One region of the Bradyrhizobium sp. McL0616 genome, then DNA from elsewhere that is predicted to be linked to it. Evidence: predicted binding sites of a transcription regulator. Region 1 holds the regulator's gene; each other region holds the start of a gene.
What was found. Region 1 encodes PhoB, which activates phosphate uptake and scavenging genes when phosphate is short. Its sites were predicted from a motif close to TGTCATNNANCTGTCAT; they were not measured.
Positions count from the first base shown of each region.

Region 2: the regulator PhoB is predicted to act here: its motif matches at 1,405-1,421, upstream of ACPPVR_RS29010 (Orn/Lys/Arg decarboxylase N-terminal domain-containing protein).
Region 3: the regulator PhoB is predicted to act here: its motif matches at 681-697, upstream of ACPPVR_RS25145 (RNA degradosome polyphosphate kinase).
Region 4: the regulator PhoB is predicted to act here: its motif matches at 958-974, upstream of phnF (phosphonate metabolism transcriptional regulator PhnF).

Region 1 is NZ_CP188255.1:8,345,299-8,347,496, forward strand. It holds gene ACPPVR_RS40285 (GcrA family cell cycle regulator) at 184-693, shown strand; gene phoB (phosphate regulon transcriptional regulator PhoB) at 827-1,534, opposite strand; gene phoU (phosphate signaling complex protein PhoU) at 1,557-2,198, opposite strand, start outside.
Region 2 is NZ_CP188255.1:5,987,601-5,989,798, reverse strand. It holds gene ACPPVR_RS29010 (Orn/Lys/Arg decarboxylase N-terminal domain-containing protein) at 1-1,360, opposite strand, end outside; gene ACPPVR_RS29005 (Lrp/AsnC family transcriptional regulator) at 1,466-1,945, opposite strand; gene ald (alanine dehydrogenase) at 2,087-2,198, shown strand, end outside.
Region 3 is NZ_CP188255.1:5,140,583-5,142,780, forward strand. It holds gene ACPPVR_RS25140 (chromosomal replication initiator DnaA) at 1-627, shown strand, start outside; gene ACPPVR_RS25145 (RNA degradosome polyphosphate kinase) at 772-2,198, shown strand, end outside.
Region 4 is NZ_CP188255.1:1,131,315-1,133,512, forward strand. It holds gene phnE (phosphonate ABC transporter, permease protein PhnE) at 1-144, shown strand, start outside; gene phnF (phosphonate metabolism transcriptional regulator PhnF) at 195-923, opposite strand; gene phnG (phosphonate C-P lyase system protein PhnG) at 1,031-1,495, shown strand; gene phnH (phosphonate C-P lyase system protein PhnH) at 1,500-2,108, shown strand; gene ACPPVR_RS05480 (carbon-phosphorus lyase complex subunit PhnI) at 2,111-2,198, shown strand, end outside.

The DNA.
Region 1 (2,198 bases):
TGTCAGATACGACATCTCGTGCAGCGGTTCTGATCCTCTAAGTCCTCATGTACCGGCGTAAACGTTCGGGAGCGCTTCTGCGCCCGGCGAACTTCAAGGGATTCTGGCGGCACGGGTTTTTCGAGACTTAGGCATTCGCAGCGCAGCCCCAGCAAGGCGGCTCGTAGCGAGGGAAAGGGCGCAATGACGGTTTTGACATGGTCGGACGATCGCGTCGAGCAGTTGAAAAAGCTTTGGGAGGCCGGACTTTCGGCCAGCCAGATCGCAGCTGAACTCGGCAATGTGACCCGCAATGCCGTGATCGGCAAGGTGCACCGGCTGGGCCTGTCCGGCCGTGCCAAGAGCCCGTCGTCGGCAGCTCCGCGGCCACGCAAGGCGCGTCCCGCGCAGCACATGATGCGGGTGACCCGGCCGATTGCGCGCGGCAACACCGCGCTTGCGCAGGCCTTCGAGGTCGAGGCTGAGCCGGATCCGGTCACCTACGACAACGTGGTGCCGATGAGCCAGCGGCTGTCGCTGCTCGAATTGAACGAGGCGACCTGCCACTGGCCGGTCGGCGATCCCTCGAGTCCGGACTTCTTCTTCTGCGGCGGCAGGGCGCTCTCGGGCCTGCCCTATTGCGCCCAACACTCGCGCGTCGCGTACCAGCCGGCGTCAGATCGCCGCCGCGCGCCGGTGAAGCCGTCACGGTGAGTTAGTCTGCTTCCAAGGTTTCGCCGTCCAAGCGACGGCGGTTCGACAAATTCAGTGTCGTCCCGGCCTAGTGCGTAATAGGCCTGGACGACATCGGAGATGGTAGCGGCAGTCAGCAACTAACCACAGAACCCTACGCCTGCTCCGCCTTCGCAAACCGATCATCCAGCGCATAGCCGGCGCCACGGACGGTGCGGATCGGGTCCTGCTCGCGACCGAGATTGAGCAGCTTGCGCAGGCGACCGATATGCACGTCGACGGTGCGCTCGTCGATGTAGATATCGCGGCCCCAGACGCTGTCGAGCAGCTGCTCGCGCGAGAACACGCGGCCGGGATGCTCCAGGAAAAACTCCAGCAGGCGATACTCGGTCGGGCCGAGATCGATCGGCCGGCCCGAGCGCGCCACGCGGCGCTTGTCACGGTCGAGTTCGATGTCGCCAAACGCCAGCACGGTGGCGAGCCGCTCCGGGCTTGCGCGCCTGAGCAGGCCCTTTACGCGGGCGAGCAGCTCAGGGACCGAGAACGGCTTGACGATGTAATCGTCGGCGCCGGTCGCCAATCCCCGCACTCGCTCACTCTCCTCACCGCGCGCGGTGAGCATGATGATCGGGAGCTGCTTGGTATCGGACCGCGCGCGCAGCCGCCGGCACAGCTCGATGCCGGATAGCCCCGGCAGCATCCAGTCGAGCACGATCAAATCGGGGATGTGCTCCTTGAGACGGGTATCGGCGTCGTCGCCGCGCATCACCGTCTCGACGTCATAGCCGTCGCCTTCGAGGTTGTAGCGGAGAAGCTCGGTCAGAGCTTCCTCGTCCTCAACCACCATAATGCGTGCGCCCATGGGGTCGTCGCTCCTTAATTATTCAAGTATTCGGGAGGGTCGTGGCGAAGGTCGTCATGTCGCCCTTCGGCCGCTTGTCGGTCATGGCCTGACCTTCGATCATATAGAACACGGTCTCGGCGATGTTGGTGGCGTGATCGCCGATCCGCTCGATGTTCTTGGCGCAGAACATCAGATGGATGCAGAACGAGATGTTGCGCGGATCCTCCATCATGTAGGTGAGGAGCTCGCGGAACAGCGAGGTGCAGATGGCGTCGACTTCCTCGTCGCCCTTCCACACCGCCATCGCCGCCGGCAGATCATGCGCGGCATATGCGTCCAGCACCGATTTGACCTGCTGCTGCACCAGGTCGGTCATGTGCTCGAGGCCGCGGAACAGCTTGAGCGGATGGAAATCGGTCTCCAGCGCCGCGACGCGCTTGCCCATGTTCTTGGCGAGGTCGCCGATGCGCTCGAGATCGGTCGCGACGCGCATGGCGCCGACGATCTCGCGCAGATCGACCGCCATCGGCTGGCGGCGAGCGATGGTGAGCACGGCGCGCTCCTCGATGCGCTTCTGGAGCGCGTCGAGCTCGACGTCGGTGGCGACGACGCGCTGGCCGAGCGCGACGTCGCGGCGGATCAGCGCGTCGACGGAATCGACGATCATGCGCTCGGCAATCCC
Region 2 (2,198 bases), 2.4 Mb from region 1:
AGCGGCCCTTCATCATTTGTGCGCCGACATCCAGCGACGCGAAGAGTGGATAGAAGGGAGATGTCGCGGCGTGCTGCATAAAACTTTCGTTGAAGCGGCGGTGCTCGACGCGCCGCTTCTGGCCGCGGATATGGCGGTCCTTGATATGGATTTGGGACGCCTGCGAGAAACTCGCGAGCTGCTTGTGGGTAGACTGCGTCGCGATAATGCCGGGCGCTTCGGGCGGAAGATTCGCCAGCCCCATCGCGAAGCGGCCGGTATAGAGCGGGTGGAATTTCATGAAGCCGGCCCAGGCCTCGTCGAACAGGATGTACTCGCAGAGATGGCCGATGCGCTTCAGGATCATCTCGGCATTGTGGATCGTACCGTCATAGGTGCACTGCTCGACTACGGCGACGCGGAACGGCCGCTCCTTGCGCCAGGCATCCTTGTCGGTGACCAGCGGGTGATTGCGGATCGCCTCGCGCAAGGCCTTCTCGTCCAGCGCGTCCCAGCGCATCGGGCCGATCAGGCCCCAGGCGTTGCGGATGGTCGGCACGTAGACCGGGATGCCGCCATTGATCATCAGCGCGCCATGATGGGCGGCCTTGTGGTTGTTGCGGTCGAACAACACGAGGTCGCCGTCGGTGACGAGCGCGCCGAGCGCGACCTTGTTCGAGGTCGAGGTGCCGTTGAGTACGAAATAGGTCTTTTCCGCCCCGAAGATTTGCGCGGCTTCCTTCTGCGCCTTCAGCGCCGGGCCCTCATGGGTGAGGAGGTCGCCGAGATCGAGCACGGAATTGTCGAGGTCGTCGCGGAATACGGATTCGCCGAGATGCTCGACGAAGACCCGGCCGATCGGGCTGCGGTTGTAGAACACGCCGCCATTGTGGCCCGGGCAGGTCCAGAGCTGGTTGCCTTCCTCGGCATAGTCGACCAGCGCGCCGAAGAACGGCGTCTTCAGCGTCTCGGCATATTGCTTCAGCCGGCTGATTAGATTCTTGGCGATGAAGGTCGGCGTCTCCTCGGACAGGAAGACGTAGCCGTCGATGAAGTCGAGCACTTCGACCGGCAGGTCCTCGAACCGCTTGCGCCGGATCAGGAGGATGATCGGGAAGTCGAGGCCGCGGCGCCGCATCAGATTGATCAGCGCCGAGGTCTTGCCCTCCAGGCCCTTCTTGCCCCAGTCCACCACCATGCAGCCGATCGCGGCATCGGTCTGCACCGCCATCTCGGCGTCCTCCAGCTTGCGGGCCCGGACCACCTCGAAGCCGGAGCGCTGGATCTCCTCGATGATCTGGTTGAAGCGGACGCCTTCGAGGTCGTCGACGTCGAACACAGGTGCGGCGAACAGGAAGTTGAAGCGCTTGAAATAGTCCATGTCAGGTCCCGAATGAGCGAGGCCAACAGGTCTCGACACATTCCATGACAATTGGATGACAAAGGCGCGGGGTGGCCTTCGTCGCGCTCGCGGGCGAGGGAACCGCTACCGCTTCGCCTCGCCGAACACCACGGTCGGCACCGCGCGGTTGACCACTTCGCGCAGCGCGAAGCTCGATTGCACCCGTGCGACGCGCGGTAGGCGTGACAGCTCGGTGCGGTGGATGCGCTCGAAATCCTGGATGTCGCGGGCGAGCACGATCAGGATGTAGTCGTCGGTGCCCGACATCAGGAAGCAGCGCACGACGGAAGGGCACTTCACCACCTCGGCCTCGAACGCCTTCAGCGCTTCGTCGCTCTGGCTCTCCAGCGCGATGCGGACCAGCACCGTCGTGGTGAGGCCGAACTGCGCCAGATCAAGCGCGGCCTGGTAGGCCTGGATATAGCCGTCGTCCTCCAGCGCCTTCTGCCGCCGCGCCAACGCCGTGCTCGAAAGGCCGACTTTGGTGGCGAGCTCGGTGTGGCTGGCCCGCGCATTGGTGGTGAGTTCCGCGAGGATGGCGAGATCTTTACGGTCGAGGGCCAAGGTTTCGTTTCCAGCGTGAAAGGGCGTTTGCGCGCCGGAAACCGGCGCGGGGAGGTCGAAGCTAGCGGATATTTGCACGAAACCAAACTGGCCACGTCGCTACGATAGCGAGGTGAATCAAGCCGTTGGAAGGAGCCCAGGATGCGCGTCGGTGTGCCCAAGGAGATCAAGGTGCAGGAATATCGCGTCGGGCTCACCCCCGGTGCGGTCCGTGAATATGTCGCGGCGGGGCACCAGGTGACGGTCGAGACTG
Region 3 (2,198 bases), 3.2 Mb from region 1:
GAGAGCCTCAGCCGGGACAATTTCCTCGAGGGCCCCGCCAACGCCGCCGGCCTCGCTTTGATCGACAGCTGGCCGGAATGGCCGAACCGGATCATGTGGCTCGCCGGGCCCGAAGGAAGCGGCAAAAGCCACCTCGCCGCGATCTGGGCCGAAGATTCCGGGGCGCGCTCCACCACCGCCAATGCGCTGACCGCCACCGCCGTCCCCGGAGCGCTCGCGACCGGCGCCCTGGTGGTTGAGGATCTCAAGGCGAAAGACTTTGACGAGCGCGCGCTCTTCCACCTCATGAACCTCGCACGCGAGGACGGCGCCTACGTGCTCTTCACCGGACGCGAGGTGCCGGCGGCGCTGGACGTCGAGTTGCGGGACCTGCGGTCGCGGCTGCGCGCAGTTCCATCAGTCTCGCTGCTGCCGCCGGACGACCAGCTCTTCCGCGGCCTGATCATCAAATTCTGCGCCGACCGCCAGCTCACCGTGGACGAGAGCGTGGTGAGCTATCTCGCGACCCGGCTGGAACGGTCCTCGGCCGCCGCCCGGCGGGCCGTGGAACTGCTCGACAGCGAGGCCCTGCGGCTCGGTCGTCCCGTCACCCGGGCGCTCGCCGCCGAGCTGCTCCGGGACGCCTGAGCGCCGGACAACCATTAGGCCACGCTTGACGCGGCCGGGCGGCGGAACATCAATGTCATCGAAACGTCATCGCACTAACACATGCTCTCGCCGGTTTTGCGCGTAAGTCGCAAAGTGAGGCGATCAAGGATGGACCGGCTTCTGATGGACTCCGCGCAAGCTGTTGATACTAAAGACAAAGTACCTGAAGCCGAGGGCCTTCCGGCGATCGCTTCGAGCCCCGAACGATTTATCAATCGAGAGCTCTCCTGGCTGCACTTCAACCGGCGCGTCCTGGAGGAATCGGTCAATCCCAGCCACCCGGTGCTGGAGCGGGTGCGATTCCTGTCGATTTCGGCGAATAACCTCGACGAGTTCTTCATGGTCCGCGTTGCCGGCATCAAGGCCCAGATACGCGAGGGCATTGCCGAGCGCAGCCCCGACGGCCTGACGCCATCCGAGCAGCTCGCCCTGATCAACCGCACCGTCTCCCACCTTGCCTCCGACCAGCAGGCGATCTGGGCCGACCTGCGCGGCACCCTCGCCGATGTCGGCATCGTGCTGGTCGACGGCAAGGACGTCACCAAGGCGCAGCGGGCGTGGATCGAGGATTACTTCCTCGCCAACGTCTTTCCGCTGTTGACGCCGCTCGCGATCGATCCGGCCCATCCCTTCCCGTTCATTCCGAGCCTCGGCTTCACCATCGCGCTCCAGCTCACGCGCGCCGTCGACGGCAAGCAGATGAACGCGCTGATCCGCATGCCCGGCAAGATCGACCGCTTCATCCGCCTGCCGGCCGACGGCAAGGTGGTGCGCCTGATTTCGCTGGAGCAGGCGACCGCCCTGTTCATCAACCGGCTGTTCCCCGGCTACAGTCTCCACGGCCAGGGCGCTTTTCGCGTTATCCGCGACTCCGAACTCGAAATCGAGGAAGAGGCCGAGGATCTCGTCCGCCTGTTCGAGACCGCGCTGAAGCGGCGCCGCCGCGGCTCGGTGATCCGGCTCGAGATCGACGCCAAAATGCCGGAGCAGCTGCGCAACTTCGTGCAGCATGCGCTCTCGACCGCCGACGACGAGGTGTTTCTGGTCGACGGCGTGCTCGCCATGAACGAGCTCTCGCAGCTGACCCGGCTCGACCGGCCCGATCTCGAATTCACACCTTACGTACCGCGCCATCCCGAGCGCGTGCGCGAGCATGGCGGCGACATCTTTGCCGCGATCCGGCAGAAGGACCTGGTGGTCCATCACCCCTACGAATCCTTCGACGTGGTGGTGCAGTTCCTCCAGCAGGCCACGCGCGATCCCGACGTCGTTGCGATCAAGCAGACGCTCTATCGCACCTCCAATAACTCGCCGATCGTGCGTGCGCTTGCGGAGGCCGCTGAAGCCGGCAAATCCGTCACCGCGCTGATCGAGCTGAAGGCACGCTTCGACGAAGAGGCCAACATCCGCTGGGCGCGCGACCTCGAACGCGCCGGCGTGCAGGTCGTCTACGGCTTTCTCGAGCTGAAGACCCACGCAAAGCTCTCGATGGTGGTGCGCCGCGAGGGCGGCAGCCTCACCACCTATGTCCACACCGGCACCGGCAACTA
Region 4 (2,198 bases), 1.4 Mb from region 1:
CTCCAGCTCGCCGAGCAGATCCGCGTGCTGGAATGGCAGAAGGTGTCGTTCCTGATTCTGATGATCTTGGTCACCGTCGCCGCGATCGATTTCGTATCGAGCAAGCTGCGTTTCGCCATCATCGGGCGGCGGGCTGTGGCTTAGTCTTGGCCTCTCCCCGTAAGAACGGGGCGAGGGAGAAGAGGCAGCCCGCCCTACGATTCCACCAGAAACTCCACCCGCTCCGCCACAAAACGCGAGTGCTTGGTCACCAGCGGCTTGCCGTCGAGGTCGAGGTCGGTGGCATCGACCACCAGGATCGGACGTCCGAGCGGAAGATCGAGCCGCGCAGCGTCGGTCGCATCGACGATGCCCGCGGTGATCCGGGTCGCGCCACGGCGATAGTCGCGAACCCCGTAATGCTCGAGCAGCTTCGTCATCGAGCGCGTCGCGGCGAACACGTTGCCCGCTCCCGGAAATAGCTCCGCCGACAACCAGGTGGTTGAGACGCAGATCGGCGTGCGGTCGGCGAGGCGAATGGCCTCGATCCGCACCAGCGGCGCGCCGACCTTCAGGCCAAGCTCGCGCGCCAGCTCGCGGGTTGCGACGTCCTCGGAGGCTTCGATCAACTGTCCGCGCGGCTCGCGCCCGCCGGCGCCGACGATCTCGGAGAAACGCGTGCGCGAACGTAGCGGATAGGCGAGCTTCTGTGCCTCGACATAGGTGCCGCTGCCTCGCTCGGCACGCACCAGGCCGCGTTCGGCAAGGGCTGCGAGCGCGCGCCGCACCGTATGGCGGTTGACGCGATAGGTTTCGGCGATCTCCATCTCGCCCGGCAGCTTGTCGCCTGCGGCGAAGCGACCGTCGGCGATGCCGCGCTCGATGCCGTCGGCAACGAGGCGCCACAGCGCGACGCCCGAAGAGGCGGTGTCCTGCATGCTCATATCGCCGACCAGCCTAGCCCGAAAATCATACGCTTGTCACGAAACAGTCATGGCGCTTCCGTATCAAGTTGTCTAGTATCATAGACAACTTGAGTTCGGCAAGGTCGGTGGATTCGGTGACCCAGCACAATACCCAGCAAGCCCAGCGCAAGGCCGCCATGGCCGTGCTGGCGCACGCGGAGGCGGGCGAGATCGCCGCCCGCCTCCGCACGATTCCCTTGCCCGGCCATCAGGATCTGCGTGAACCCGAGAACGGCCTGGTGATGTTGCGCGGCCGGGTCGGCGGCGACGGCGCGCCGTTCAACCTCGGCGAGGCGACGGTGTCGCGCGCCGCGGTCCGACTAGCGAGCGGCGAGGTCGGTTTCGGCTACACGCTCGGGCGCGACGGTGAGAAGGCTCGGCTGATCGCGCTGTGCGATGCGCTGGCGCAGTCGCAGGACTTTGGCGCAGCTGTGGAGCGCGATGTTATCGCGCCGTTGCGCGAGCAGCTTATGATTCGGCGCAAGCAGGCGGCGGAAGAGACCGCCGCGACGAAGGTTGATTTCTACACCATGGTGCGCGGTGAGGGGTGAGGCCATGACCACGATTGCGGAACTGCCGCCGGGTTTCGTCGACAAGGTGTTGTCGGCGCAATCGACCTTTCGCTCGGTGATGGACGCTATGGCGCGGCCGGGATCGGTCCAGCGCATCGTGCCGATGGCGGGAACGCCCGGACCGATGATGCGCGGCACCGCCGCGATCGCGCTGACGCTGTTCGACCACGATACGCCGCTCTGGCTCGATGCCCGGATGTCGGAGAGTTCCGACGTGGTGAAATGGCTGAAGTTCCACACCGGCGCGCCGGTCATCCAGGACTCCTCGATCGCGAGCTTTGCGTTGATCAGCGATGGCGCCTTGCTTCCGGCGCTGGAGCGTTTTGCGCTCGGCACCAGCGAATATCCGGATCGCTCGACCACGTTGATCGTTCAGGTCGAAAGCCTGGATGCGGGCCGCAGTTTCGAGCTGCGTGGCCCCGGCATCGATGGCGTCACAGCCCTCCAGGCAGCGATCAGGCCCGCCGATCTGTTCGAGCGGCTGCGTATGAACGAAGCGCTGTTTCCGCGCGGCATCGATGTGGTGCTGGTCGCCGATGACTCCGTGGTTGCGATCCCGCGCACCACGCGCGTCGTGAGCAAGGGAAGCTAAGCATGTATGTCGCAGTCAAAGGCGGCGAGCGCGCCATCGAGAACGCCCACCGCCTGCTCGCCAATGCGCGGCGCGGCGATAGAAGCGTTG